Regions from separate parts of the Streptomyces sp. NPDC002701 genome, predicted to be linked through region 3. Evidence: riboswitches for the same ligand, from Rfam matches in the RefSeq annotation. Region 3 holds a riboswitch; each other region holds the start of a gene.
What was found. A riboswitch is a leader RNA that binds a small molecule or an ion and turns the genes downstream of it on or off. The one in region 3 is predicted to bind cyclic di-AMP.
Positions count from the first base shown of each region.

Region 1: another riboswitch for cyclic di-AMP. It lies ahead of ACFYXC_RS07035 (peptidoglycan DD-metalloendopeptidase family protein); the one in region 3 lies ahead of ACFYXC_RS25440 (C40 family peptidase).
Region 2: another riboswitch for cyclic di-AMP. It lies ahead of ACFYXC_RS33535 (LysM peptidoglycan-binding domain-containing protein); the one in region 3 lies ahead of ACFYXC_RS25440 (C40 family peptidase).
Region 4: another riboswitch for cyclic di-AMP. It lies ahead of ACFYXC_RS11570 (transglycosylase family protein); the one in region 3 lies ahead of ACFYXC_RS25440 (C40 family peptidase).

Region 1 is NZ_JBIAQL010000002.1:613,127-618,127, forward strand. It holds gene ACFYXC_RS07025 (tyrosine-protein phosphatase) at 1-569, opposite strand, end outside; gene ACFYXC_RS07030 (alpha-galactosidase) at 738-2,855, shown strand; cyclic di-AMP (ydaO/yuaA leader) riboswitch at 3,156-3,312, shown strand; gene ACFYXC_RS07035 (peptidoglycan DD-metalloendopeptidase family protein) at 3,317-4,276, shown strand; gene ACFYXC_RS07040 (SGNH/GDSL hydrolase family protein) at 4,519-5,001, shown strand, end outside.
Region 2 is NZ_JBIAQL010000019.1:117,812-122,812, reverse strand. It holds gene ACFYXC_RS33545 (outer membrane lipoprotein carrier protein LolA) at 1-1,232, opposite strand, end outside; gene ACFYXC_RS33540 (polyprenyl synthetase family protein) at 1,564-2,574, opposite strand; cyclic di-AMP (ydaO/yuaA leader) riboswitch at 3,463-3,628, shown strand; gene ACFYXC_RS33535 (LysM peptidoglycan-binding domain-containing protein) at 3,634-4,383, shown strand; partial or broken gene ACFYXC_RS33530 (HAD family hydrolase) at 4,629-5,001, opposite strand, start outside.
Region 3 is NZ_JBIAQL010000010.1:152,703-157,703, reverse strand. It holds gene ACFYXC_RS25465 (8-amino-7-oxononanoate synthase) at 1-720, shown strand, start outside; gene ACFYXC_RS25460 (DUF397 domain-containing protein) at 701-925, opposite strand; gene ACFYXC_RS25455 (helix-turn-helix domain-containing protein) at 935-1,801, opposite strand; gene ACFYXC_RS25450 (ATP-binding protein) at 2,062-2,505, shown strand; gene ACFYXC_RS25445 (DUF6328 family protein) at 2,508-3,032, opposite strand; gene ACFYXC_RS25440 (C40 family peptidase) at 3,137-3,610, opposite strand; cyclic di-AMP (ydaO/yuaA leader) riboswitch at 3,614-3,810, opposite strand; gene ACFYXC_RS25435 (hypothetical protein) at 4,149-4,457, opposite strand; gene ACFYXC_RS25430 (ATP-dependent Clp protease proteolytic subunit) at 4,465-5,001, opposite strand, start outside.
Region 4 is NZ_JBIAQL010000003.1:704,362-709,362, forward strand. It holds gene ACFYXC_RS11555 (DUF501 domain-containing protein) at 1-217, opposite strand, end outside; gene ACFYXC_RS11560 (septum formation initiator family protein) at 334-810, opposite strand; gene eno (phosphopyruvate hydratase) at 901-2,181, opposite strand; gene ACFYXC_RS11570 (transglycosylase family protein) at 2,589-3,302, opposite strand; cyclic di-AMP (ydaO/yuaA leader) riboswitch at 3,307-3,481, opposite strand; gene ACFYXC_RS11575 (transglycosylase family protein) at 3,682-4,602, opposite strand; gene ACFYXC_RS11580 (cytochrome P450) at 4,802-5,001, opposite strand, start outside.

The DNA of each region.
Region 1 (5,001 bases), on a different contig from region 3:
TTCGACTCCAGGTAGTCCGTCAGGACGGCGTCCCGCTCGACGCCGAGGGCCAGCAGCGTCACCGCGACGGAGAGGCCGGCCCGGTCCTTGCCCGCCGCGCAGTGCATCAGGGCCGGGACGCTGTCCTCGGCCAGCGCGTGCAGCACCTGCCGGTGCTCGCTCGTGCGCTCCCTGATGATCGTGCGGTAGGACGTGATCATGCGGTTCGCCGCCCGGCCGTCGGCGAGCAGTTCGCGCAGCTGGTCCAGGTCCCCGCTGCGGACCATCTTCCAGAACTCGGCGCCGTCCGCCGGGTCGGTCAGCGGGAGGTTCACGTTCCGCACGCCGGGCAGTTCGACGTCGGCGCCCTCGAGCTTCATGTCCGCCGCGTTGCGGAAGTCGAAGATCGTGTGCAGGCCCAGGGAAGCGAGGAACGCGGCGTCCGACGCCGTCGCGTGCGCGAGGTGACCGCTGCGGAACAGCCGCCCGTACGCCACCCGCCGGCCGTCCGTCGTCGGCAGGCCGCCCACGTCGCGGAAGTTGCGCACGCCGGCCAGTTCGGGCTCGGTCGACGGGACCTGCTGCGTCACGGGGGCTCCCTCCATCCGCTGCCGACGCGGCTCGTCGACGAGGTGCGTGTCCGACGATACGACATCGGTTCGTAGGCCAATGAGTTGTCCACAGGCGTTGCCCGAAGGGCGGGTCGGCCCTGATGATGTTGGGGCTTGAGCGTGCCTGTTCGAATATGTGAGGGCTTGATGGTAGAGATCGGCGCAGACGGTCGTACGTGGCTTCTGTCGGGACCCACGAGCAGCTACGGCCTGCGGCTCGATGGCGAGGACGAGCTGCTGCATCTGCACTGGGGCCCGCGGATCGCCCTTGCCGACGCCGAGGCGCTCGCGGCGGGTCCCGGCCCGGAGTACTGGCCGTTCGAGGCGACCCTCGACGGTCACGAGGAGTACCCGGTCGAGGGCGGCCCCCGCTTCGTGCGGCCCGCCCTGTCCGTGCGGACGCCCGACCGGCGCGGCACCGAGTGGCGCTTCGAGGGGTACGAGACCGACGGAGCCGACGCAAGGGGCGGAGCCGGCGGAACCGGTGGGGGCGAGCTGCGGCTGCGGTTCTCCGACTCGGGGCTCAACATCACGCTGCACTACCGGATGCGGGCCGGGTCCGACGTGGTGGAGCGATGGGTGACCCTCGCCAACGAAGGACCCGCCCTGGAGGTGCTGCGCGCCGACTCCGCTACCTGGACGCTGCCGCTCCGCGACGGGTGGCGGCTGTCCCAGCTGCACGGACGGTGGGCGGCCGAGTCCCGGCTGGTGCGATCGGAACTCACCTACGGCGAGAAGATCATCGGCAGCCGGCGCGGGCACACCGGCCATCAGCACCTGCCGTGGGTCGCCCTGGACGCGGACGGCACGGCGACCGAGGAGCTGGGCGAGGTCTACGGGTGTGCGCTCGCCTGGTCGGGGACCTGGCGCATCGCGGTGGCGCAACTGCCGGACGCGCGCGTGCAGATCACCGGCGGCGCCGGGTACGACGACTCGGGCCTGTTGCGACTGGAGCCGGGGGAGAGCTTCGTCACCCCGGTCTTCGCGGGGCTGTGGAGCGACGGCGGCTTCGGCGGGGCGAGCCGCGCCTGGCACGCGTACCAGCGCGCGTACGTGATCCCGGACGCGGACCGATACCGGCCCGTGCTCTACAACTCCTGGGAGGCCACGGAGTTCGACATCTCCGAGGAGCAACAGCGCGCCCTCGCCCGCCGGGCCGCCGACATGGGGGTCGAGCTGTTCGTGGTCGACGACGGCTGGTTCGGGGCGCGCACCAGCGACCGGGCCGGGCTCGGGGACTGGACGCCCAATCCGGACCGCTTCCCCGGCGGCCTCAAGCCGCTGGGCGACCACGTGCACGGGCTCGGGATGCGGTTCGGTGTCTGGGTCGAGCCCGAGATGGTCAACGCGGACAGCGACCTGTACCGCGCGCACCCGGACTGGGTGCAGTTCCAACCGGGACGGAAGAGGACGGAGCTACGCAATCAGCTCGTCCTGAACCTCGCCCGCGAGGACGTCCAGGAGTACCTGTGGGACCAGCTCGACACGCTGCTCTCCAGTGCCCCGATCGACTACGTGAAGTGGGACTTCAACCGCTGCTTCACCGACGCGGGCTGGCCGGGCGAGGCGTACCCGCAGAGGCTGTGGGTGGACCATGTGCACGCTCTGTACGCCCTGTTGGACCGGCTGCGGGCGGCCCATCCGGGAGTGGCCTTCGAATCCTGCTCGGGCGGCGGCGGCCGGATCGACCTCGGAATCATGTCCCGTACGGACCAGGTGTGGACATCCGACAACACGGACCCGCTCGACCGGCTCGCCATCCAGCACGGGTTCAGCCAGGTGCATCCCGCGCGGGTGATGGCCGCCTGGGTCACCGACAGCCCGAACACGCAGCTCAACGGACGCGTCAGCTCGCTGCGTCTGCGGTTCGTCAGCGCGATGACCGGCGTGCTGGGAGTCGGCGGCGACCTGACCCGGTGGAGCGACGGGGAACTGGCCGAGGCGCGGGGCTGGGTGGAGCTCTACAAGGAGATCCGGCCCGTCGTGCAGGGTGGTGACCTGTACCGGCTGCGGGCGCCCGAGGGCGGCCTGAGCGCCGTGCAGTACGTCCGTGGCGCGGAGGTCGTCGTCCTGGCCTGGCTCCAGGCGCAGCACTACGGTGAACCGCTTCCGCCGCTCAGGCTGCGCGGCCTCGACGCGAGGGCGTCGTACGAATGCCTCGAAACGGGCGAAGTGCACCGGGGTGCGGTGCTGTTGCACCACGGGGTGCGGACGGGGCTGCGTGGGGACCTGGATGCGGCAGTTATCCGACTGCGTCGCATGTGACTGTTGTGTCCGTAATGGAGCTTTCGTTCCAACTCGCCCTCGGGTGAGGGCTCCTGGGGCGGCCGTGGTGAGCAGTGTCATAGTCGTGACGTTCCGCTGTCGCCATGCTCGCGTAAGTCCGCTTTGTTTCCTGGGGCGCAGCGGACGCGGCGGTCCCCCGGTTCACACACGGTGACGGGTAGGCACACCTGGGATCAAGAAAACGGAGCACACAGGAAACCCCAGAGGTTGTTCCCGCCTCTCCATGTCGCTTACGTTCACCTCCAATCCGGACGGACGCCCAATCCTGCCGCCGCCCGGAATCCGCACTCACCCGTACGAGGCAGGAGCGGGGGACCCACAGGTACGACGCCTGTTCCGGTCTCCGGAACGGCTAGGGGTTAAGCCGCGCGCAAGCACGGCCGGGCATCTCCAGCTCGCACCCGACAGCTCACCTCGCAGGCGCCGGAGAGGAATTCGTCATGCCCGCGAAGGGTAAGCACCGCCGTCCCAAGGCCCAGCGTCTCACTCGCTCCATAGCCGCCGCCGGAACCGGGGGCGCCGCACTGGCCCTGCCGCTCCTCGGCGCGGCCGGAGCGCACGCGGCGACTCCGCAGTCCGCCGCCGACTCCGTCCCGAGTACCTCGAATGCCGCGGGCAAAGCCCCGGAATCCGCTCCGGCCGCCGAGAAGAAGGCCGAAGCGCGAAAGGGCGAGGCCAAGAAGGTCACGACCAGGACGTACGCCGTGCGGTCGGGCGACTCCCTGTCGAAGATCGCCGACACGCAGGACGTCACCGGCGGCTGGAAGAAGCTGTACGCGGACAACCGCACCTCGATCGGCGGTGACCCGTCGCTCATCCACCCGGGTCTGAAGCTCGCGCTCGGCGGCAAGGCCGCCGCCACCCCGAGCACCGGCTCCAGCACCTCCGGGTCCGGCCAGTCCGCCGACAGGAAGACGGACACGGACAAGAAGGCGGCCCCGAGCAAGAAGACGACGACCACGGCGTCCAGGACGGCGGCCACCGCGACCGCCACCGGCTTCTCGCTGCCGGTCGCGAGCCCCACGGTCGGCACCCCGTACAAGATGTCCGGCAGCATGTGGTCCAGCGGCTACCACACCGGCGTCGACTTCGTGGTTCCCACCGGCACCTCCCTGAAGGCCGTCGGCGCCGGCACGGTCGTCTCCGCCGGCTGGGGCGGCGCGTACGGCAACCAGGTCGTCATCCGGCTCGCCGACGGCCACTACGCCCAGTACGCCCACCTGTCCTCCCTCTCCGTCTCGGCCGGTCAGACCGTGACCGGGGGCCAGCAGGTCGGCCTCTCCGGCGCGACGGGCAATGTCACGGGTCCGCACCTGCACTTCGAGATCCGCACCGGCGCGGGCTACGGCTCGGACGTGGACCCGCTGGCCTACCTGCGCGCCAAGGGCGTCTCCCTCTGAGACCGGGCCCGCAGTCGCGGGCCGTACCGCCCGGCTCGTCCGTTCCGAAGGCCGGACCCCCTGATCCCCGGGGTCCGGCCTTCGGCATGCCGTGACGCCGGTGTCCGGGAGCCGCGGCACGATTCGTGTAGGCGCCCGTTATTCCGGGGTTGACCAACACTTGACGCGTGGCTTTTCTCACCGGTCGTCAACCCCTTCCTACGGTCGCGTAGCTCACACCGGAAGGTGAATCATGGGCCGACGTGGCAGACGATTCGAAGAACGACAACAGATCACCGATCGGGTCGTACGTGGCGGTGGGGGACAGCTTCACCGAGGGCGTCGGCGACCCCGGCCCGGACGGGGCGTACGTCGGATGGGCGGACAGGTTCGCGGTGCTGCTCGCGGACCGGCGGCCCGAGGGCGACTTCAGGTACACCAATCTCGCGGTCCGCGGGAAGCTGCTCGACCAGATCGTCGCGCACCAGCTGCGGCGCGCCAGGGAACTGGCTCCGGACCTGGTCTCCTTCTGCGCGGGCGGCAACGACATCATCCGGCCGGGCACCGACCCCGACGAGGTCGCCGAACGCTATGAACGCGCCGTCGCGGACCTCACGTCGGCCGTCGGCACGGTCCTCGTGACCACCGGCTTCGACACCCGTGGCGTACCCGTGCTCCGGCACATGCGCGGCAAGATCGCCACGTACAACCTGCATCTGCGGGCCATCGCCGACCGGTACGGCTGT
Region 2 (5,001 bases), on a different contig from region 3:
TACTTCGCCGCGTCGGCCGCCTTCACCAGCGCGTCCTTCGTGACCGCGCCCGCGTAGACCTTGCCGTCGTCCGTGATCAGCGCGTTGACCAGGCGGGTCGAGAAGACCGTGCCCGAGCCGAACGTGCCGCTCACCTGGTCGCCCAGCGAGTCCAGGAACCGTCCCGCGTCGCCCGCGCCGGACGCTTCGGACGGCAGGCCCTCGCCGCCGGTGTCGAACCGGGCTATGGAGCCCCAGCCCTCACCGATGACGTTCAGGCCCTCGAACTCCTTGCCGAGCTCCTCGCCGCCCTCGGGACGCGCCTTGTCGCCCTTGCCGGCCCGGCCCTCGGACGCCGGCTCGTCGCCCTCGGTGACCTTCGCGCCCTTCGGCGGGCTGAAGTCGAAGGTGGACGCGGCCGGCTTGGAGAAGTCGACCTCGGTGAAGCCCGCGTCGATGACGGCCGCGCCGCCGCTCGCCGGGGTGAGCGTGAACTTCAGCGGCAGACCGGTCTTCGCGTCCACGGCGATGGAGATCGCGCCGACCGTCGAACCGGACTGCTTCGGCTCGATCAGCAGTTTGTAGGCGTCCCGGCCGGCGACCTGCGCCGTACCGTCGACGGTCACGGACGTCGTGTCGTCGGCGGCCTTCAGTGCCTCGTCGGCCAGCTCCTTGGGCGTGGCGGGCACGTCCTCGGACCTGTCCTTCGTGTCCTTGCCCGCGGAGGCGGCGCCCTGCACGTGGTACGCCTCGTTCGACGCGCTGTCGTACGCCCACACCTCGTCGCCGTTGTGGATCACGCTGTACTCGGCGGCCTTGTCGAGGAGCGACAGCTTGTGCTTGTCCTCGCCGTCGGCCGCGACGCGCAGTGTGTGCGTACCGGACGCCAGTTCCATCAGCTTGGACGACGGGTCCGCGGACGAGCCCGAGCCGTCGCGCCCACCGCCCGTCGCACCGCCGAGGCTGCTCTCCAGGCCGCCGAGGTCCGGCAGCCCCAGGTCCGTGCTGATCTTCACCGTGCCGGACAGCTGCTGTACGTCCGAAGCGGCGATCTTCTCGATGAGCTGCTGGGCGCTGACCTTTGGCAGGTCGGGATCGCCGGAGCCCGCGAACGCCGGGACCAGCCCGATGGTCGCCGCCGCCACCCCCACCACCGCGACGGGAACGACGTACCGCGCGGCTTTGCGCCGGCCGGCGCGCATGTCGTCGGCCTCGTCCCCGGTCCTGCTGTCGTCGGATTCGTACGGTGCCATGTGTGCCCTACCTCCGTCGTCGGCGGCGGCTTACCGTCCTCGCACTCGTCCACCCCTGGCCGCCATTGTCACCCGAACTCCTGTGAAGTGGTGTGTCCCATCCGACCAAATCGGCCGCCGGAAAGCGTCAGACCTCGGAGCCAACTCCGTGTACACCTGCGGTATGACACGGGTGGACGGCGCCTCCCCCGACCCGTAGGGGTCGGGTGGGGCGGACGCCGTCCGTGTATCTCGCCGAAGCCCGGTGAAACCTGTGTCCACCGGTTCACGAAGCCGTGGTCGGCCCCGTACGGGATCTTCCCGGCGTGCCGCCGGTCCGTCGCCGTTCGGGTCAGCCCGCCCGGTGCACCACCGCGTCGCACAGCTCCACCAGGGCCGCCTTCGCGTCGCACTCCGGAAGCGGCACCAGCAGGGCGCGGGCGTCCTCCGCGTACCGCACGGTGTCGCGGCGGGCCTGGTCCAGCGCGGGGTGGACGCGCAGCCTGGCCAGCGCCTCCGCGTGCCGGGCGTCGTCGGTCAGGTCCGAGGCGAGCAGTTCGGACAGGGCGATGTCCTCGGCGAGCCCGAGCCTCTCCACCCGCTCACGCAGCCGCAGCACGGGCATCGTCGGGATGCCCTCACGCAGGTCGGTGCCCGGCGTCTTGCCCGACTCGTGCGAGTCGCTCGCGATGTCCAGTACGTCGTCGGCGAGCTGGAAGGCGACGCCGAGCCGCTCTCCGTACTGCGTCAGCACGTCGACGACCGTCTCGTCGGCGCCCGACATCATCGCGCCGAACCGTCCGGCCACGGCGATCAGCGAGCCGGTCTTGCCGCCGAGCACGTCCATGTAGTGGTCGACCGGGTCCCTGCCGTCGCGCGGTCCGGCGGTCTCCAGGATCTGGCCGGTGACCAGTCTCTCGAAGGCTTCCGCCTGGATGCGTACGGCCTCGGGGCCCAGGTCGGCCAGGATGTGCGAGGCACGGGCGAAGAGGAAGTCACCGGTGAGGACCGCGACGGAGTTCCCCCACCGGCTGTTGGCACTGGGCACCCCACGGCGCACGTCCGCCTCGTCCATCACGTCGTCGTGGTACAGCGTGGCGAGGTGGGTCAGCTCGACCACGACCGCCGAGGGCACGACACCCGGCGCGTACGGGTCACCGAACTGGGCGGCGAGCATCACGAGCAGCGGGCGGAACCGCTTGCCGCCCGCCCGTACGAGGTGCTGTGCGGCCTCCGTGATGAACGGGACGTCGCTCTTGGTGGCCTCGAGCAGTCCCTCCTCGACAGCCGCCAGTCCGGCCTGGACATCGGCTTCGAGAGCCTGGTCCCGCACGCTCAGCCCGAACGGCCCGACGACGGTCACGAGGGTCTCCTGTCTGCTGACGCTCTCAACGGCGGTCTCTGGATGTTCTGGGTGTTTCAGGTGCTGTAGGTGCTGTGGATGCCGTAGGTGTTTGTCGATGTGTCGCTGCTGGCACTCAAGTCAGCGTATCCGGTCGTCTTTCGATCACGATGAGCGCCCGCCCGTCACCCGCCCTCGCCCTGCCGGACACGCTCCACCTGGTCCCTTTTGCCCCATCGGCCAGGCCGGTCGGTATCGGATCACGGAAGGTATGTTCTTGATCTGCCGATATACCTTATATGACCGATACATCTCGAAAGAGGCACGCTTTCAGGCAAGAGCGCCGATCACTCCACGCCCCCCGCGTTCCCCCCGAGGGCGGAACCAAAGCCCCACGCGCCCATGCCGTACCCCCGGCCCTGCCGCCTGATCCGCCGTCACGGTCACGGCCAGGCACTTCGTCCGGCATTCACGCGACCCGAATTCCCCAGCATCGAGGCCCCGTTCTGGACACTCCGGATTCCGGCCGGACGAATTCCATTGCGGGCCGGACGAGTTCACGCGCGCACCGAATGATCACGAAAGACCGGGCACATTCCCGGTCCACCACGGGGGAAGAAAGGCCACCCATTCCGATCGCCCCACTTGTCCGAATTGCCAAGTTGTTTCGCTGATTCGGCATCCGAATCAGTGAATTGGGTCACGTCCGCCCGAACTGATCATTTTGTCCGGGCCACCGACTTCCGTTCGCGAAAGGCAAGTTGAACTTCGCCCTCCGCATGGATCAAGAGATGTGTCCCAGCCGAGGCTGGTCGTAGCCGTCCGAGCGCGAATTCGGGGCTTGTTCGCGACATGTGCTCTCGCATACGTTCTCGTCACTCCGGACGGATCGCCTAATCCTGCCACCGCCCGGAACACCAGCCATCCATTCACTCGCGTACGGCAGGAGCGGGGAAACCAGGTAAGTCGCCGGACCGGATATCGGCACGGCTAGGGGTGTAGTCGCGTACCGCACGCGGCCGGGCATCTCCCGCCCGAACCCGACAGCTCACCTCGTAGGCGTCGGAGAGGAATTTCGTCATGCCCACACGAGGTAAGCACCGCCGTCCCCGAACGAACACCCTCACGCGTGGCATCGTCGCCGCGGGCACGGGCGGAGTCGCGCTCGCGCTCCCCCTCGTGGGGGCGACCGGAGCCCACGCCGCACAGCCGGCCCAGGCAGCGCAGACAGCGCAGGCGGCCCAGGCCGCTCCGAACGCGGTCCCGCAGGTCTCGCTGGTCACCTACGAGGTGGTCAAGGGCGACACGCTGTCGAAAATCGCCAAGGCGCACACCGCCAGCGACTGGAAGAAGCTCTACAAGGCCAACCGCGCGGTCATCGGCAGCGACCCGGCACTCATCCGCCCCGGCACCGAGCTGACCGTGGGCACGAAGAACGCCGGCTCCTCCGCGAAGACCGCCCAGGCGGCCAAGACATCCGCCGTCACCCCGGCCGCCGCGAAGACCTACACGAACGACCTCGACGGCTGGATCAGGGAGTCGCTGGACGTCATGGCCCAGCACGGCATCCCGGGCACCTACGACGGCATCCACCGCAACATCATCCGCGAGTCGTCGGGCAACCCGCAGGCCATGAACAACTGGGACTCCAACGCGGCCGCCGGTACGCCGTCCAAGGGGCTCCTCCAGGTCATCGACCCGACCTTCGCGGCCTACCACGTGAGCGGCACGTCGCTCGACCCCTTCGACCCGGTCGCCAACATCACGGCGGCGTGCAACTACGCCGCCGACAGGTACGGCTCGATCGACAACGTCTTCGGGGCCTACTGACCGACGGCGCCCGGAGCCGCGTTCCGGCCGGCCCCTTGTCCGGCGCCCTGTCCCGCCTGTCCGGCTTGGCGGCCGCCCCCGCGACCGGCTTGCCTGCCGACGAGGGCGCCGGTCGGCCGGGCGGCCCCGTCGCGCCGACCCGCCCGGTCGCTCGGGTCGGCCTGCTCGGCCTGCTCGGCGCGGTCGGCGCGGTCGGCGCGGTCGGCGCGGTCGGCGCGGTCGGCGCGGTCGGCGCGGTCGGCCGAGAACATCCGTTCCAACACCACCGCGATGCCGTCGTCCTCGTTCGAGAGGGTGATCTCGTCGGCGACGGACTTGAGCTCGGGGTGGGCGTTGGCCATCGCTACGCCGCGCGCGGCCCAGTCGAACATGGGGATGTCGTTGGGCATGTCCCCGAAGGCGATGGTCTGCGCCGGCGTCAGGCCCAGCCGCCTGGCGGCGAGCGCGAGCCCCGTCGCCTTCGTGATGCCGCATGGCTGAAGTTCGACGGTGCCGGGACCGGACATCGTGACGGTGGCGAGGGAACCGATCACTCCGCGGGCGGCGGTCGCCAACGCGTCGTCGGAGAGCAGGGGATGCCGCAGCAGCACCTTGCTGATGGGCCGCGTCCACAGGTCG
Region 3 (5,001 bases):
GCCGTCCGCAAGGCGCTGGAGACACGCGCGCAGGACACACGCGCGCAGGACTCGCGCACCGGACCCGCGATCGTCGTCTCCGACACGGTCTTCTCGGTGGACGGCGACGCGGCCCCGCTCGCGGAACTGGCCGCCGTGTGCCGGGAGTCCGGCGCCGCCCTCGTCCTGGACGACGCGCACGGTCTGGGCGTCCTCGGCGACGGCGGACGGGGCGCCGCGTGGGCGGCGGGGCTCGCGGGCGCGCCCGACGTCGTCACCACCGTCACCCTGTCGAAATCGCTCGGCAGCCAGGGCGGCGCCGTCCTCGGACCGGCCCACGTCATCGACCACCTCGTCAACGCGGCCCGCACCTTCATCTTCGACACCGGTCTGGCCCCCGCGGCGGCGGGCGCGGCCCTCGCGGCCCTGCGTCTGCTGCGGCGGGAACCGGAACGGGCCGCACGCGCGCGTGCGGTGGCGACGGCTCTGCACGAGCGGCTGACGGCCGCAGGGCTCGAAGCCGTACGGCCGGACGCCGCGGTCGTCTCCGTACGCGCCCCCTCCCCGGAGCGGGCGCTGCGCTGGGCCGCCGACTGCCGTACGGCGGGTCTGGCCGTCGGCTGTTTCCGTCCCCCCTCGGTGCCGGACGGCGTCTCACGGCTGCGGCTCACCGCCCGCGCGGATCTCACCGACGGGCAGGTCGAGCGGGCCGTGGCCGTGATCATCGCAGCGCGTCGATGAACCCCTCCCAGGCCGCTGGGGCGAACAGCAGGGCGGGCCCCGACGTGTTCTTGGAGTCGCGTACCGCGAGCAGGCCGGCCCAGGGGCCGGAGACCGGCCTGGCCGTCTCCACGCAGTTGTTCATTCCCGTGCTGCGGCTGCTGCGCTGCCACCGCACACCGTGCAGACGCGTGCTGGAAGGTACGTACCGAGGCATGGCGGGCATGGTGCCTCCTTATGCGCCGTCCGTCAGACCGGCGATGAAATCCAACGTGTCCTTGGGCGAAAGGGCGTGGACCTGAAGGGAGTCGAAAGCCTCGCTGTAGGCGTGGAGGTCTTCTTTCCGTTCGAGATAGAGGCTACTCGTCAAGTGGTCGAGAACAACCACATCCAGATCAGATCTGTTCGTAAACGAAAAAATTACAAAGGGCCCGGTGACTCCGACGTGCGCCCCCACTCCGAACGGCAGCACCTGAATCCGCACGTGAGGGAGGTGCGCGGCCTCCTTCAGCCGCTCCAACTGCCGTGCCATGACGTCCGGTCCGCCCACTGTCCGTCGTAGCACCGCCTCATCCAGGACGACACTCAGTCGTAGCGGGGTGTTCGAACGCAGCACGTCCTGCCGGGCGAGCCGCACCTTCACCAGGACGTCCACCAAGGCGTCGTCGCCGCCGGGCGCCCGGCCCACGGCGGCCCGCGTCACCTCGCGCGCGTACTCCGGCGTCTGCAGGAGGCCCGGCACCACGGAGTTCTCCAGCGTGCGCATGACGTCGGCCTGCGACTCCAGACTGATGAAATCGCTGTACGTCGACGGCAGAAGCCCACGGTAGGCGTGCCACCAGTGCTGCCGGCCGTCCTCGTCGGAGCCCGCCAGCATGACGAGCAACTCGTGCAGTTCCGGGTCCCGGACGTCGTACGCGTCCAGCAGCAGCCGTACGTCCGCGGGCTTGACCCCGCTGCGGCCGGTCTCGATCCGGCTCACCTTCGACTGGTGCCAGCCGACGAGGCGGGCCGCCTGACCGCTCGTGAGGCCCGCGCGGGCGCGCAGGGCTCGCAGTTCGGCGCCGAGCTTCCGCCGGCGCACCGCGGGGCCGTACTGCATGGCCGTCTCCTTCCGACCGTCGCGCCGACGCTGTGGCGCCCGGCGTCACGCCGACCGTAGAGGACAAACAGGCCGCTGACGCAAATAGGGCCGAGCGTCGCAGAGTTCACCGCTTCGAGCGACAGATATATGCATATCTCGGTGGATCGGCACCGTGAACCCCGAGGTAGTGGCACGCTGGCGCATGCACCAGTCCGGGACCGTACCCGAAGTCATGCACTCCGGTCGGCCTCCGGTCCCGTGGGAAAGGACGACGTCGCATGGCAGACCACCAGGAAGCCTCCGTCACCCTGCCGAGCGATCCCGCCTCGGTCTCCGCCGCCCGTACGTACGTCACCGACGTCCTGGCCGAATGGGGACTTCCCGCCGACTCGGAGGCCGCCGACACGGTCCGTCTCATGGTCTCCGAACTCGCCACGAACGCCGTACAGCACACCTTCGGGCTCTCGCCGACCTTCACGGTGGACATGGAACTCGACCGTGACGAACACCTGCGCATCGGGGTGACCGACAGCCACCCCCGGTTCCCGAAACGGCTGCCCGCGGCCGTCCAGCAGGACAACGGCCGTGGCATGGTGATCATCCGCTGGCTGACCGCGGAGTGGGGCGGCAAGCTCACCGTGCGGCCCACCCGGGAGGGCGGGAAGACCGTGTCGATCATGCTGCCGTGGACGGCGCCGGTGGAGCCGGTCAGGGCCGACTGAGATCACCCGCCGTGGGGGTCGTCCTTGCCGGAATCGTCCTTCGGGCTCTTGTCGGCCGCTCGTTTCAGCAGGTAGGGCATGACCTCCCACAGGGCCGTGCACACGACCAGGGTGGTCGCCCCGGCCACGATCCCCTCGGTCCGGTCCACCGCGACGTCCACGACGAGCAGCATGGACCCGGACAGGGCGAGCGCCAGCACGGCCAGACCGGCCTGTGCGAGCCGGGACGAGGCATTCACCACCTGGGGCTTGGCGCCCTGCTGGAAGAGCCGTCGGTGCAGCGCCGCGGGCGCCGTGAAGAGCGCGGCCGCCAGGACCGAGAGCAGCAGTGTGACCACGTACGTGGTGCGCTGGAACGTGTCGAGGGACGGGAACCGGGGGGTGAAGGCGAGGGTCAGCAGGAAGGCGAAGAGGATCTGGACGCCTGTCTGGGTGACCCGCAGCTCCTGGAGGAGCTCGTTGAAGTTCCGGTCGGCGCGCTCGAGGCGGGTCTCGTTGCGCTCCTCGTGGTGGTGCCGTTCGGCCATGGGTGAACGAGTAACCAGTCCGCCGCCGACGACACGCCGACAACATGCCCGGGCACCTCACGAGGCGGCCCACGGGAATCCCGATGGGCCGCCTCGTGGGCGGATCACCTGACCCGGCCGTACCAGACGCTCTTCGTCCAGATCTTCTGGAGCTTCACCACGTCCCCGGACTTCGGGGAGTGCCAGATCCGTCCCTTCCCGGCGTAGATGCCGACGTGGTAGACGTTCCGGCCCGAGTGGAAGAAGACCAGGTCCCCCTGCCTGCGCTTGGAAGCGGAGATGTGGTTCGTCTTGTTGTACTGGGCCGCGGCCGTACGGGGCAGGCTCTTGCCCGCCTTCTTGAACGAGTACAGCGTGAGGCCGGAGCAGTCGAAGCGCTTGGGCCCCGCGGCGCCGTACTTGTACGGGGAGCCCTTCTTGGAGGCCGCCACCTTGAGAGCCTTCGTCGCGTGCGTGGCCGCTTCCGCGTCGGACGCGAAGCCCGGGGCCACTATGCCGCCGCCGACGGCGGCGATCGTGAGAGCCGATGCGGTACCGGCCCTGCTGAACAGCGACGGGACACGATTGAGCGCAGTCATGCGCAACCCTTCGTCAGCCGCCTGTGAAGGATGACCTGTCGGATTCGGGCTGGCGAAGTTGCCCGGCCGCTGTTGCGGCTTCACCCCAAGGACCACTCGGATCTCTCCGGCGGCCCGTCGTGCCTGGGTCCTCCACTCCTGCCGATCCACTTCTGTCGACCGGTCATCCGGGCAGCGGCAGGACTCGGCGTCCGCCCGGACCGCCCCGCCGCTTGTGGCGGGGGCTTGTCGTCGGAAGGGATCTTGACGCACTGATGTCCCAAAAGCCGAGCGGAATCGGCGATTTGTGGGCTTACTCACCACTCACCCGTTCGGGTGGACAGCCCTTTCTACGGGTGGGTGTCGAGGACTTGGAGGACCCCCGCACCAGCATCGGAATGTCCGATTCCGCCCCAGGAGTAGGCACGTTGCGCAACTCCCGGGGGCCGGAAAAGGCAGCCGCGGCTACGCCGTCCGGGGGTACGCCGTCTGGTTCGTTTGAGATCCGGCCCGGACACCTCGTCACCCGCCCGCGTGACGCCGGGCCGAGGGGGAGGCGTCAGGTGTCGGAGCCGGGCGGCAGGGCGACCCGGCCCGCCCGGCGCTCACCGTCCAGGACGCGCAGCGCCCGGGCCAGGGTCGGCGCGTGCACCTCGTGTTCACCCCTCTGGTGCATCAGGGTCAGCGCGTCGCGCAGAGCGGTGGCGCTGGCCACCAGCGCCTGGGCCGCACGCAGCCCGCGGTAGGTGTCGCCCGAGTGTGCCGGGTTGATCCGGCCGAGCAGGTCGACCACCTCCAGATAGCGGTCGATCAGCTCGGCCTCGGCCCGCGTCAGTGCCGGCAGCGGGGGCAACTCGGGTGGCAGCATCGGCGGTTCACCTCGCGCCGTGGGCGCCGTGGATCGCCCTGCGGCTCGGGACGATCCGGTCGATGAGCCCGTGCTCCAGTGCCTGTCCGGCGTCCAGGATCCTGTCCCGCTCGATGTCCGCCGCGATCCGCTCCCGGCTCCGCCCCGTGTGCCGGGCGAGCATCTCCTCCATCCGTGCACGGGTACGGGTCAGTTCGTCGGCCTGGATCGCCAGGTCGGACGTCTGTCCCTGGACGGGTCCGGAGAACGCCGGCTGACGGATCAGCACGCGCGCGCCCGGCAGCGCGTACCGCTTGCCCGGCGTGCCGGCCGCCAGCAGGACGGCCGCGGCCGAGGCCGCCTGCCCCAGGCAGACGGTCTCCACCTCGCAGCTGACGAACCGCATCGTGTCGTAGACGGCCGCCATCGCGCTGAAGGAGCCGCCGGGGGAGTTGATGTAGAGCGAGATGTCCCGGTCGGGCGCCTGGTACTCGAGGTGCATGAACTGAGCCATCACGTCGTTCGCCGAGACGTCGTCGATCGGCGTCCCGAGAAACACGATCCG
Region 4 (5,001 bases), on a different contig from region 3:
CGGAGGCCGCACGCGGGCACGTCAGGTAGTACGTCGTCGGGAACGGCGTCCCGTCGGGCAGCCGGGGAGCCGTCTCGACGACGTCCGGCTGCCCGCACGGGCAGCGGTGCGCGATCGCGCGCAGCCCGCGCGGCGGCCGCCCGAGCTGCTGCTTGAACGCCTCGACGTCGTCGTCGGTGGGCTCGGTACGCGGAGTGGACGGCGGGGGCGTCTGCATGCCTTGGGTCTGTGTCTTTCTGGTCAGTCGGTGATCGGTCGGTGAGAAGGGAGCAGGGAGCAGGAATCGGTGGGTGCGCGGGCGACGTCCCGGTTCACGGGTGAACGCGTCGGCGTTCACCGGGTGGACGCGTCGGCCTTGTCGACGCCGTCCCAGACGTTCGCGTACCAGGCCCGGTCGGCCGCCGTGCGGTTCGTGCGCGTCTTCTTCGCCGCGTCGGGATCGATCACGATGTAACCGGTCTCGCCCGGCATCACATAGTGCAGCCGCTCCCGGATGCGCTGCTCGGCGTACGCGTCGTCCTGCCACCGCGCCTTCAGGTCGCGCAGCTGTTCCACCCGCTCGCGGGCCTGCTCGCGTTCGCGCTGCAGTTCGGCGACCTCGGCGCGCTGAGAGACGTACTGCCTTATGGGATAGGCGAGCGCCACGACGAGCGAGCACAGGACGAGGGCGAGGAGCGCCGCCCGGCCGGTCAGGCGCGAGCGGCGCGCCTGGCGCTTGGTCTGGGAGCGGTAGACACGGGCGGCGGTCTGCTCACCGAGCGCCCGCAGCCTGGTCGCGGTGGAGAACCGGTCACGGTCCTTCACAGCCATCTGTCCCGCCTCCCCGATACGTGCGTACGTCCCCGCACACGGTACGGGACCGGGTACGGGGACGTACGTACGACGCTTCCTGCAAGAGGGTCAGCCCTTGAAGCGGGGGAACGCCGAGCGGCCCGCGTACACCGCCGCGTCGTCGAGGATCTCCTCGATGCGCAGCAGCTGGTTGTACTTGGCGACGCGGTCAGAGCGGGCCGGGGCGCCGGTCTTGATCTGGCCGCAGTTCACCGCGACCGCGAGGTCGGCGATGGTGACGTCCTCGGTCTCGCCGGAGCGGTGGGACATCATGCACTTGAAGCCGCTGCGCTGGGCCATCTCGACGGCGTCCAGGGTCTCGGTCAGCGAGCCGATCTGGTTGACCTTGACGAGCAGGGCGTTGGCGGAGCCCTCCTCGATGCCGCGGGCGAGGCGCTCGGGGTTGGTGACGAAGAGGTCGTCGCCGACGATCTGCACCTTGTCGCCCAGCTTCTCGGTGATGACGTTCCAGCCGGCCCAGTCGTCCTCGTACAGCGGGTCCTCGATGGAGACCAGCGGGTACGCGGAGACGAGCTCCTCGTAGTACTCGGTCATCTCGGCGGCCGAGCGGGACTTGCCCTCGAACTCGTACGAGCCGTCCTTGTAGAACTCGGACGCGGCGACGTCCAGCGCGAGGGCGACCTGCTCGCCGGGGGTGTAGCCGGCTTCCTTGATGGCCTCGATGATGAGGTCGAGGGCCTCGCGGTTGGAGCCGAGGTTCGGGGCGAAGCCACCCTCGTCGCCGAGTCCGGTGGACAGGCCGCGCTTCTTCAGGACCTTCTTGAGGGTGTGGTAGACCTCGGCGCCCCAGCGCACGGCCTCGGAGAAGGACTCCGCGCCGATCGGGGCGATCATGAACTCCTGGATGTCGACGTTCGAGTCGGCGTGCGACCCGCCGTTCAGGATGTTCATCATCGGGACCGGCAGCAGGTGCGCGTTCGGGCCGCCCAGGTAGCGGAAGAGCGGCAGGTCGCTGGCCTCGGAGGCGGCGTGGGCGACGGCGAGGGAGACACCGAGGATCGCGTTGGCGCCGAGCGAGCCCTTGTTGTCGGTGGCGTCCAGGTCGATCATCGCCTGGTCGATGAGGCGCTGCTCGGTGGCGTCGTAACCGACGAGCTCCGGGCCGAGCTGCTCGATGACGGCGAGGACGGCCTTCTCGACACCCTTGCCGAGGTAGCGGTTGGGGTCCCCGTCGCGGAGCTCGACGGCTTCGAAGGCACCGGTGGAGGCGCCGGACGGAACGGCGGCACGACCCGTGCTGCCGTCGTCGAGGCCGACCTCGACCTCGACCGTGGGGTTGCCTCGGGAGTCCAGGATTTCCCGGGCTACGACGACGTCGATGGACGGCACGAGCATCTCCTTCTGGGATGTGACGCAAGCTGTGCCGGGCCGGAGGCCCGGTTGGGTGCAGGCCGTGGTGGCCCCGCGGGATGAGCCTAACCGGCTGCCGGGCGTCACCGGGCCCCCGGCCGCCTCGTGGACGGAACCGAGAGGAAATTGTTTCCGAACGGAACAAAGACGGGGACAGAAAAAGCCCCGCCCCGGTGCGTACGGGGGAACACGCACCGGAGCGGGGAGCCCGTGGGGGACGGGGGTGGCCCTCACGCGGCCTCCACCATGGAGGACACGGATGTGAGAGCGCTGTGGTTCAGTCGCGACGCGGCTGTGGACGCGATCGCCGGCCGGGCCGGGGCCGAGCGGCCAGAACCCCGACCCGGGACGACGTCCGGCCCGCCGAGGGGGCGCGACCGCCGGGGTCAGCTGAGGTGCAGCTGCTGGCCCGGGAAGATGAAGTCGGCGTCGTCGACGATGTCGTCGTTCAGCTTGTAGAGCTTCGCCCAGCCGCCCTTGACGTTCTTCTTGTCGGCGATCTCGCTGAGGGTGTCACCCTTGACGACCTTGTACTCGCCGTCACCCTTCTTGACCTTCTTGCCGGTCGGGGTCTCGACGGTCTTCTTCGCGGCCGGCCGCTCCTGCGAACGCGAGGCACGCTCCTCGGCGGGCTGCGTGTTCTGCCGCTGCTGCGGCTGCGAGGTGCTCTGGCCGGAGCCGTTCGAGTTCGACGAGCCGGAGTCCGAGGGAGCGGTGTTGCCGGTCGAGGCGCCGGACAGGCCCACGCCACAGCTCGGCCAGGCACCCTTGCCCTGGCTCGCCAGCACCTTCTCGGCGACGGCGATCTGCTGGGACTTGGACGCCTGGTCGGCGGTGGAGGCGTACGCGTTGCCGCCGTACGCGGCCCAGGTGGAGGCCGAGAACTGCAGGCCGCCGTAGTAGCCGTTGCCGGTGTTGATCGACCAGTTGCCGCCGGACTCGCACTGGGCGACGGTGTCCCATTCGGAGGCGGTCGCGGCGGACGCGTTGCCGGCCGCCATCAGCGGGGCGGCGATGGCGGCACCGGTGACGCCGGCCAGTGTGGCGATGCGGGTGGCCTTGGACGGACGGCGGTGCTTGCCCTTGTTCGAAAGCAGCATGAAGCGATCCCCTCACCGACGCCTGCGAGGTGAGCTGTCGGGTTCGGGCCGAGTGAGTTGCCCGGCCGCGCGACACTGCTGTCACGCGGCTTAACCCCAAGCCGTGCCCGGTCTCGTCCCGACGACCGGGTCCGGCACTTACCTGGGTCCCCCGCTCCTGCCTACGGCGCTTTACGCGACGACTGTTCCCGTACGGCCGTTGGCAGGATTCGGCGTGCGACCGTCGGGGCCCACCAATGGCGAGCGGTCACGACCGTAGACATGCGGTCCGCCGAATTTCAAAGACGATCAGGGTGGTTGAGATCCATCTCTCACTTCACCAAATCGGACATTCACCGCGAACTACCGCTGGTTTTGGCCCGATTCGGCGCCTTGGTCACTACTTGCTCGCGGCCGCCGTGTCGTCGACGACGATGCTCTGACCGGGGATGATGAGGTTCGGGTCGGCGCCGATGGTGTCCTTGTTCGCGGCGTACAGCTCGCTCCATCCGCCCTTGACGTCCTGGGAGTCGGCGATGGCCGAGAGACTGTCCCCGTTGCGGACCACGTACGAGCCCTCGGGGGCGAGGACGCGCGAGTCGCTGTCCCCGCGCGAGGCGTGCCGGCCGGCGTAGTCGTCCGCGCGGGGAGCGGTGTCGGCCGCCTCGGCGCTGCCACCGCGGTGGCGGCCGGAGCCCTCGGTGTCCACCTCGGTCGAAGCGTCGTCGTTCTGGGCGGACTTGTCCGAGTCGTCGGTCTTCTTCGTACCGCCCGTGGAGCCGCTGTCCGTTCTCTGCGCGCCCGAGCCGGAGTCGCCCACGGAGGCCGGACCGCTGTCCAGGGACGCGTCGGACTTCGTGCCGCCGCTCTCCTCCGTACCGTCCGTGTCGGACGGCGCGTCGGCGGAGTCCTTGGCGAGGCCGGTGTCGACGTTCGCGGAGTCGGAGTCCTCGGTCAGGCCGGCGAGCAGGCCGCAGGTCGCCCAGGCGGTCGTCCCCTGGTCCGCGAGGACCTTCTCGGCGACGGCTATCTGCTGCGAGCGGCTGGCCTGGTCGGCGCTCGGCGCGTAGTCGAGGCCGCCGTACCCCTCCCACGTCTCCTGGGTCATCTGGAGCCCGCCGTAGAGGCCGTTGCCGGTGTCGGCGCTCCACGAGCTGCCGCTCTCGCACTCGGCGACCGCGTCCCAGGTCGTGCCGCTGGCGGCGCTCGCGCCGGTCGCGCCGAGCAGGGGGATCGCGATGGCCGATCCGGTCACGCCCGCGGCGACGAGGAGCGCCGGAGCCTGGCGGGGGCGACGATGACGGCCGTTCCCGGAGAGCATGCGATTGCCTTTCGCGTGACAGCAAGGAATACGCACAGGACACAGCGATGAGCTGCGCTCGTGACTGCTGCGACCGGCGAGACCTGCCGCATTGATGGGTGAACGTATAGGCACTCGAACTCTTGTCACAAGTCGATGCAGCGTAGATAACGTGAAGATCACAAAGTTGACGGAGACTCACCTTCAGGTGCCCCGACTGCTACCGCCTGCCAGACTTCGCGACCGGGGTGAACTCCACCGGAAGCGTGCGCAATCCCCGCATGATGAGCCCTCCCCGCCACCTCAAATCGGCGGAATCCGCCGCGAGTCGCAGGTCGGGCAGGCGGGTCAGCAGCGTGGTCAGCGCGGTCCGGCCCTCCAGCCGGGCGAGGGGCGCGCCGAGGCAGTAGTGGATGCCGT